2 regions of the Pseudomonas sp. F3-2 genome follow, and region 2 is predicted to be linked to the other one. Evidence: predicted binding sites of a transcription regulator. Region 2 holds the regulator's gene; the other holds the start of a gene.
What was found. The regulator sigma-54, encoded in region 2, starts transcription at its own class of promoters, with help from an activator protein. The targets are predictions, from matches to a motif close to ANTGGCATNNANNTTGCTNT.

Region 1 (4,274 bases), 730 kb from region 2:
GGTTGCCCGAATAGCGATCCTCAGGTGCGGTACATATGTATTACCTCTCACGTCATTGATCCGGATAACATCACTCCTCGCCGAGCAACTGCTCCGGGTTGACTGATCACGTTATCGCGCCCATAAAAAAGGCCTCCCGAAGGAGGCCTCTCTACGCAGTTATCGCTGACGCGACTGGATCAGACGCTGTAGTACAGGTCGTATTCCAGTGGGTGTACGAAGGTGCGAACCTTGATTTCTTCTTCCGATTTCAGAGCGATGTAAGCGTCGATGAAGTCGTCGCTGAATACGCCGCCCTTGGTCAGGAATGCACGGCCTTTGTCCAGCTCTTCCAGAGCTTCTTTCAGGCTGCCGCAAACTTGCGGGATCTCTGCAGCTTCTTCAGGCGGCAGGTCGTACAGGTTTTTGTCAGCGGCATCGCCAGGGTGGATCTTGTTCTGGATACCGTCCAGGCCAGCCATCAGCAGAGCCGAGAATGCCAGGTATGGGTTGGCAGCCGGATCCGGGAAGCGAGCTTCGATACGACGGCCTTTAGGGCTGGAAACGTATGGAATACGGATCGATGCAGAGCGGTTACGGGCCGAGTAAGCCAGCATCACTGGCGCTTCGAAACCTGGGACCAGACGCTTGTAGGAGTTGGTCGACGGGTTGGTGAAGCCATTCAGAGCCTTACCGTGCTTGATGATACCGCCGATGAAGTACAGAGCGGTGTCGGACAGACCGGCATAGCCTTCGCCAGCGAAGGTGTTCTTGCCTTCTTTGGAGATGGACATGTGTACGTGCATACCCGAGCCGTTGTCGCCGTACAGAGGCTTAGGCATGAAGGTAGCGGTGCGGCCGTAAGCGTCAGCGACGTTGTGGACCACGTACTTCAGGGTCTGGGTTTCGTCAGCTTTCTTCACCAGGGTGTTGAACTTGACGCCGATTTCGTTCTGGCCGGCAGTTGCCACTTCGTGGTGGTGAACTTCGACGGTCAGGCCCATTTCTTCCAGGGCGTTGCACATTGCAGTGCGGATTTCGTGGTCGTGGTCGACCGGAGGCACTGGGAAGTAGCCGCCTTTGACGCCTGGACGGTGGCCCTTGTTGCCGCCATCGACGTCCTGATCGGTCATCCAGGAAGCTTGTTCGGAGAAGATCTTGAACATCGAACCCGAGATATCGGATTTGAATTTCACTTCGTCGAAGATGAAGAATTCTGGCTCTGGACCGACGAATACGGTGTCACCGATACCGGTGGACTTCAGGTATTCCTCAGCGCGGTGAGCGATGGCGCGTGGGTCGCGGTCGTAACCTTGCATGGTCGAAGGTTCGATGATGTCGCAAACCAGGATCAGGGTAGGCTCTTCGGTGAACGGATCCAGGACGGCGGTTTCGTCGTCCGGCAGCAGGATCATGTCGGAAGCTTCGATGCCTTTCCAGCCAGCGATGGAGGAGCCGTCGAACATTTTGCCGACTTCGAAGAAATCGTCATCCAGAGCATCACGCGCTGGCATGGTGACGTGCTGCTGCTTGCCTTTGGTGTCAGTGAAGCGCAGATCAATCCACTTAACGTCATGATCTTTGATGAGTTGAACCGACTTCGACATGTTGTCCTCCGGGGTGGATTAGGGCCTGATAGTTGTTAGCCCTTAAATATGGGTGATGCCGGGCGCGATAGTCGGCCAAGGCAACCTGCCTCACAAGGGAGCAATTTGCATGCCAGTGCCCCGTGTTGGGATTTCTTCGGGAAACCCCGTTATTTCCGGCGTTAAACGTCGCAATTGTGAAAACTCGCGCACCTTGTTGGTGCTCGATAATTGTATACAGTCCCATTTTGGTGCGCTGATGATCGGCTGTACGATAACTGGTTAAACCTTGAGCAATTTCCGCTATAATCCGCGCCCCCCTTTTTCGACCGGCACCTCGCGCGCTGTTTTCATGAAATTAATCGTCAAAGTTTTCCCTGAAATCACTATCAAAAGCCGGCCTGTGCGCAAGCGCTTCATCAAACAGCTGGCAAAGAACATCCGTACGGTGCTCCGCGATCTGGACCCGGCGTTGGTGGTGGATGGCGTGTGGGACAACCTCGAGGTCGAAACCAGGGTCGAGGATCCCAAGATTCTGCACGAAATGACCGAGCGGCTGAGCTGCATGCCCGGCATCGCGCACTTCCTGCAGGTCGATCAGTACCCGCTGGGCGACATGGACGACATCTACGAGAAGTGCAAACTGCATTTCGGTAACGCCCTGCCAGGTAAGATTTTTTCCGTGCGCTGCAAGCGCGCCGGTCACCACGACTTCAGCTCCATGGACGTCGAGAAATACGTCGGCAGCAAGCTGCGTCGTGAGTGCAACGCTGCCGGTATCTCGCTCAAGGCGCCGGAGGTCGAGGTACGGATCGAGATCCGCGATCAGCGTCTGTTCGTGATTCACAGCCAGCACGACAGCATCGGTGGTTACCCGTTGGGTTCGCTTGAGCAGACTCTGGTGCTGATGTCGGGTGGTTTTGATTCGACCGTGGCCGCTTACCAGATCATGCGCCGCGGTCTGATGAGCCATTTCTGCTTCTTCAACCTGGGCGGAAGGGCGCATGAACTGGGCGTGATGGAAGTTGCGCACTTCCTCTGGAAGAAGTACGGCAGCTCACAGCGCGTGCTGTTCGTCAGCGTGCCGTTCGAGGAGGTTCTGGGAGAAATTCTCGGAAAAGTCGATAACAGTCATATGGGCGTAGTATTGAAGCGTATGATGTTGCGCGCTGCGACCAATATTGCAGACAGGCTGGAGATCGATGCCCTGGTGACAGGTGAAGCGATTTCCCAGGTGTCCAGCCAGACGCTGCCCAACCTGTCGGTCATCGATTGCGTGACAGAGAAGCTGGTGTTGCGCCCGCTGATCGCCAGTCACAAGCAGGACATCATCGATCAGGCCGATCAGATCGGTACCGGCGATTTTGCCCGGCACATGCCCGAATACTGCGGTGTCATCTCGGTCAACCCAAAGACCGCGGCCAAACGCCACCGCGTGGAGCATGAAGAAAAAGAGTTCGACATGGCCGTGCTTGAGCGCGCGCTCGAAAACGCCCGCCTCGTTCCTATCGATCGCGTGATCGAGGAGCTGGGCCAGGACGTTCAGGTCGAAGAAGTCAGTCAGGCGCTGGCCGGGCAAGTGGTCATCGACATCCGTCACCCGGATGAAGCGCAGGACCACCCGCTGGAACTGACTGGCATCGAAGTACAAACGCTGCCGTTCTTTGCATTGAACAGCCGTTTCAAGGAGCTGGATGACACGCGCCAGTACCTGCTTTATTGCGACAAAGGCGTCATGAGTCGCCTGCATGCTCATCATTTGCTCAGTGAGGGGCATGCCAATGTGCGCGTTTATCGACCGAGCTAAGTGCCCGGGGCTGTTTGCCTGTGGCTTGCGTCACCGGCCCCCCGACACCAGTCGTCAGCCGTAACGGCTTTAGCCGACTCTACCGTTCATAGCTGCCTATTATTGGTAGCTGACCGAATCCTCTGATCGAGATACACAAGTGATCGAAAATCTACGTAACATCGCCATCATTGCTCACGTTGACCACGGTAAAACCACCCTCGTCGACAAGCTTCTGCGCCAGTCCGGCACCCTTGAGCGTAACGAGCTCAACGACGAACGCGTGATGGACTCCAACGACCAGGAGAAAGAGCGCGGTATTACCATTCTCGCGAAGAACACTGCGATCAACTGGAATGGCTACCACATCAACATCGTCGACACCCCGGGCCACGCCGACTTCGGTGGCGAAGTAGAGCGCGTGATGTCGATGGTTGACTCCGTTCTGCTGCTGGTCGACGCTCAAGACGGCCCTATGCCGCAAACCCGTTTCGTGACCAAGAAGGCTTTCGAAGCCGGCCTGCGTCCAATCGTGGTCATCAACAAGGTTGACCGTCCGGGCGCGCGTCCTGACTGGGTTCTGGACCAGATCTTCGACCTGTTCGACAACCTGGGCGCCACTGAAGAACAGCTGGATTTCCAGGTCGTCTACGCCTCGGCGATCAACGGCATCGCCGGTCTGGATCACACCGACATGGCCGAAGACATGACCCCGCTGTACCAGGCGGTCGTCGACCACGTTCCTGCGCCGAAAGTTGACCGTGACGGTCCTTTCCAGATGCAAATCTCGGCTCTGGACTACAACAGCTTCCTGGGCGTTATCGGTGTTGGCCGTATCGCTCGCGGTCGCGTCAAGCCGAACACCCCGGTTGTGGCGATCAGCGCTGACGGCAAGCGTCGCAACGGTCGTATCCTCAAGCTGA
Region 2 (4,274 bases):
ATGCCGCGTTTGAAGCCAAACGACTCGATCAGGAAGGCCGTGCCTGGCTCAGGTCTGTTCAACAGCCGCAACTTGAGCGTATCGCGCAACTGATACAGATTCAGGTGAGTGGTGTCGACGGTCAGGTCGGCGAGGTCGATGATCGGCCCCAGCAGGGTTTTCTCATCACGGATGGCTTCAGCCAGCGAGCGGGTTGCCGTACTCAGTGGGTGGCGGCGGCGGGTCTCGGAGAAACGCTTGAGCAGCGTCGACTCCTCGGCATCCAGGAACAACACGTCACACTGAATATGCCGGCTGCGCACCTCTTCGAGCATGCGCGGAAAGCGGCTCAGATGGCTGGGCAGGTTGCGTGCGTCGATCGAAACCGCGAGCAGTGGCTCAGCCAGTTCGGTGTGGATCAGCGCTCGCTCGGCCAGTTCAGGCAGCAGCCCGGCAGGCAGGTTATCGACGCAGTAGAAGCCGCTGTCTTCAAGAACATCGAGGGCCGTACTCTTGCCGGAGCCGGAGCGACCGCTGACGATGACCATGCGCATGATCAGTGACCGTTCTGAACGTGAAGCACGACGTTGTAGAGCTCATCGCTGCTCTTCGCGTTCCGCAGGCTCGCCCTGACATCTGCACGGTCAAGCATGCTGGCGATCTGGCGCAGCAGTTCGAGGTGAGCGTCGGTTGCCGCTTCCGGCACCAGCAACACGAACAGCAGATCGACGGGCGCGCCGTCGATGGCGTCGAAGTCGACCGGTTTTTCAAGATGAAGCACTGCGCTGACGGGCGAGTCGCAACCTTTCAGTCGACAGTGTGGAATGGCGATACCATTGCCGAACCCGGTCGATCCGAGCTTTTCACGGGCAATGAGGCTTTCATAGACAGTTTGCTGATCAAGTTCAGGCACCTGCTGCCCGATCATTTTGGCAATCTGTTCGAGGACGGCTTTTTTGCTGCCACCTGGCACGTTCACGAGGGAACGGCCAGGGGTCAGAATGTTTTCAAGTCGAATCATGGGTGGGGGGTATCAGCGAGCTGCCGCACCTTTGAGGATGCTTTGCTGCTTTTCCTTATGCTTGAGCAATTGTCTGTCCAGCTTGTCAGTGAGCAGGTCGATCGCCGCGTACATGTCATCATGCTCCGCATTGGCAACCACCTCTCCACCGTGGATATGCAGCGTGGCCTCGATCTTCTGTTTGAGCTTCTCGACGGCCATCGTCACTTGCACATTGGTAATCTTGTCAAAGTGCCCTTCGAGCTTTTTAAGCTTCAGCTCGACGTACTCGCGCAGGGGCTTGGTCACTTCCAGTTGGTGTCCACTGATGTTGACTTGCATACAGCTTCTCCTTCGTTGCCAGTGCATTAAGAGGCAGGCTTGGGTGCCTGCCACTGGAACGCTGTGGCTTGTGACCTTTACATCAGTCGCTTGCGTTCACTCGAAGGCGCTATCCCTAGAGATTCGCGGTATTTGGCGACTGTGCGACGGGCCACTTGAATGCCTTGTGCCTCCAGTAAACCAGCGATCTTGCTGTCACTCAACGGCTTTTTCTGATTTTCCGCGGCAACCAGTTTTTTGATGATCGCGCGGATCGCCGTGGACGAGCATTCACCGCCTTCGGAGGTGCTTACATGGCTTGAGAAGAAGTATTTCAGTTCGTAGATGCCACGCGGCGTGTGCATGAATTTCTGCGTGGTCACGCGGGAAATCGTCGATTCATGCATGCCGACCGCTTCCGCAATGTCATGCAGGACCAACGGCTTCATTGCCTCGTCGCCGTACTCGAGGAAGCCGCGCTGATGTTCAACGATCTGCGTGGCCACTTTCATCAGGGTTTCGTTGCGGCTCTGTAGGCTCTTGATGAACCAGCGGGCCTCTTGCAACTGATTGCGCATGAACGTGTTGTCGGCGCTGGTATCGGCGCGACGCACGAAGCCTGCGTATTGCGGATTGACCCGCAGGCGTGGCACGGCTTCCTGATTGAGCTCGACCAGCCAGCGTTCATTGTCCTTGCGCACGATGACATCAGGGACGACGTATTCGGCTTCGGTGGATTCGATCTGCGATCCCGGACGCGGGTTGAGGCTCTGAACCAGTTCGATCACCTGGCGCAGGTCATCTTCCTTAAGCTTCATCCGGCGCATCAGTTGCGCGTAGTCGCGGCTGCCGAGCAGGTCGATGTAATCGCTCACCAGACGCTGTGCCTCGGCCAGCCATCTGGTCTTGGCCGGCAGCTGGCGCAGCTGCAGCAGCAGGCATTCGCTCAGCGTGCGTGCGCCGATACCGGCTGGTTCGAACTGCTGGATGCGGTGCAGAACGGCTTCGATTTCGTCCAGCTCGATGTCGAGTTCCGGATCGAATGCGTCGAGCAGCTCTTCCAGCGACTCGTCCAGGTAGCCCTGAGGGTTTATGCAGTCGATGAGGGTAACGGCGATCAGGCGATCGGTGTCGGACATGGGTGCCAGATTCAGCTGCCACAATAGATGGCTTTGCAAGCTTTCGCCGACGGAGGTGCGGGTCGTGAAGTCCCACTCATCATCGTCATTGCTCGGCAGGCTGCTCGCGCTGGTTTGATAAATGTCTTCCCATGCAGTATCGACGGGCAATTCGTTGGGAATGCGCTCGCTCCACTCGCCATCGTCGAGGTTGTCGACGGTCGGAGTGGCTTCCTGATAGGTCGGCTCCTGAACGTCGGGGTTGGGCTTGTGCTCGATGTTGTCGGCCATTGGGTCAACATTATCGAAATCGTCGCCTTCTTCCTGTCGTTCGAGCATCGGATTGGACTCCAGTGCCTCCTGGATTTCCTGTTGGAGATCCAGCGTCGACAGTTGGAGTAAGCGGATGGCCTGTTGCAGCTGCGGCGTCATCGTCAGCTGCTGGCCCATTCTCAAGACTAGCGAAGGTTTCATGGCAGGGGCTTAACACCTTATTCGCCGGCGCACTGCGCGCCATCCACTACTAGGGCGCCGAGGCGCCTACTTAAGCAAATTATATGCCTGAAACCGGAGTGTTTGCCTAGAGTGTGACGACAATTAATCCGGGGTTGGCGATGAGGCGCACGTTTGCGTTCGTCTCCAGCCCCCGTCTTCACCGGGTTACAGGCGGAACTCGTGGCCGAGATACACTTCTTTAACCAACTGGTTGGCCAGGATGGTTTCAGCGTCGCCTTCTGCGATGAGTTGCCCGTCGTTGACGATGTAGGCTGTTTCGCAGATATCCAGCGTCTCACGTACGTTGTGGTCGGTGATCAGAACGCCGATGCCCTTGGCCTTGAGGTGATGAATGATCTGCTTGATGTCGCCCACGGAAATCGGGTCGACACCTGCGAACGGTTCATCCAGCAGAATGAATTTCGGCGCCGTGGCCAATGCGCGTGCGATCTCGACGCGGCGGCGCTCGCCACCCGACAGGCTCATGCCGAGGTTGTCGCGGATGTGAGTAATGTGGAATTCCTGCAGCAGGCTTTCCAGTTCCTTGCGACGTCCGGCGCGGTCGAGTTCCTTGCGGGTCTCGAGGATCGCCATGATGTTGTCCGATACCGACAGTTTGCGGAAGATCGACGCTTCCTGGGGCAGATAGCCAATACCGGCACGCGCGCGGCCGTGCATGGGTTGGTGGCTGACGTCCTGCTCGTCGATGAGCACGCGGCCCTGATCGGCCTGAACCAGGCCCACGATCATATAGAAACACGTGGTCTTGCCCGCACCGTTCGGGCCGAGAAGGCCGACGATCTGACCGCTTTCGATGGAAAGGCTGACGTCACGGACGACCTGGCGACTCTTGTAACTCTTGGCCAGGTGTTGGGCTTTCAGCGTTGCCATTACTGGGCCTTCTGCTGGTCGGTTTTCTTTTTCGGCTGGATCACCATGTCGACACGCGGACGGGCTTCGGTCACCTTGCTGCCTGTCGCGCGGCCGGCGCTGGCAAGCTTGCGGACCGTGTCATAGACGATTTTCTCGCCCTGAGTGGTGTTGTTGTCCTTGTCGATGACCTTGGCCTTGTCGATCAGCACGACGCGGTTCTGCGCTGCGTGGTACTGAATGGTGACGCCCCAGCCCTGGACGGGCTTGGTGTCGCCAGCGGTCTGCAACTGCTCGAAGTAGGCGAGGTTGCCCACCGAGGTCACGACGTCGATGTCGCCGGCAGGGGTGCGAGTGATGGTCACGGTGTTACCGGTCACCTTCATCGAGCCCTGGGTGATGATCACGTCGCCTTTGTAGGTCGCGACACCTTGCTTGTCGTCCAGCTGAGCATCGTCGGCCTGAATACGGATAGGCTGATCCTGATCGTT

Region 1: a site for sigma-54 is predicted at 1,684-1,703, ahead of glnA (glutamate--ammonia ligase). Genes of this name have one in related genera too.

The regions. Positions count from the first base shown of each region.
Region 1 covers NZ_CP152388.1:256,598-260,871, forward strand. Annotated here, with positions in the region: gene glnA (glutamate--ammonia ligase) at 180-1,586, opposite strand; gene thiI (tRNA uracil 4-sulfurtransferase ThiI) at 1,918-3,372, shown strand; gene typA (translational GTPase TypA) at 3,512-4,274, shown strand, end outside.
Region 2 covers NZ_CP152388.1:982,692-986,965, forward strand. Annotated here, with positions in the region: gene rapZ (RNase adapter RapZ) at 1-533, opposite strand, end outside; gene ptsN (PTS IIA-like nitrogen regulatory protein PtsN) at 536-1,000, opposite strand; gene raiA (ribosome-associated translation inhibitor RaiA) at 1,013-1,321, opposite strand; gene AAGQ88_RS04500 (RNA polymerase factor sigma-54) at 1,399-2,892, opposite strand; gene lptB (LPS export ABC transporter ATP-binding protein) at 3,079-3,804, opposite strand; gene lptA (lipopolysaccharide transport periplasmic protein LptA) at 3,804-4,274, opposite strand, start outside.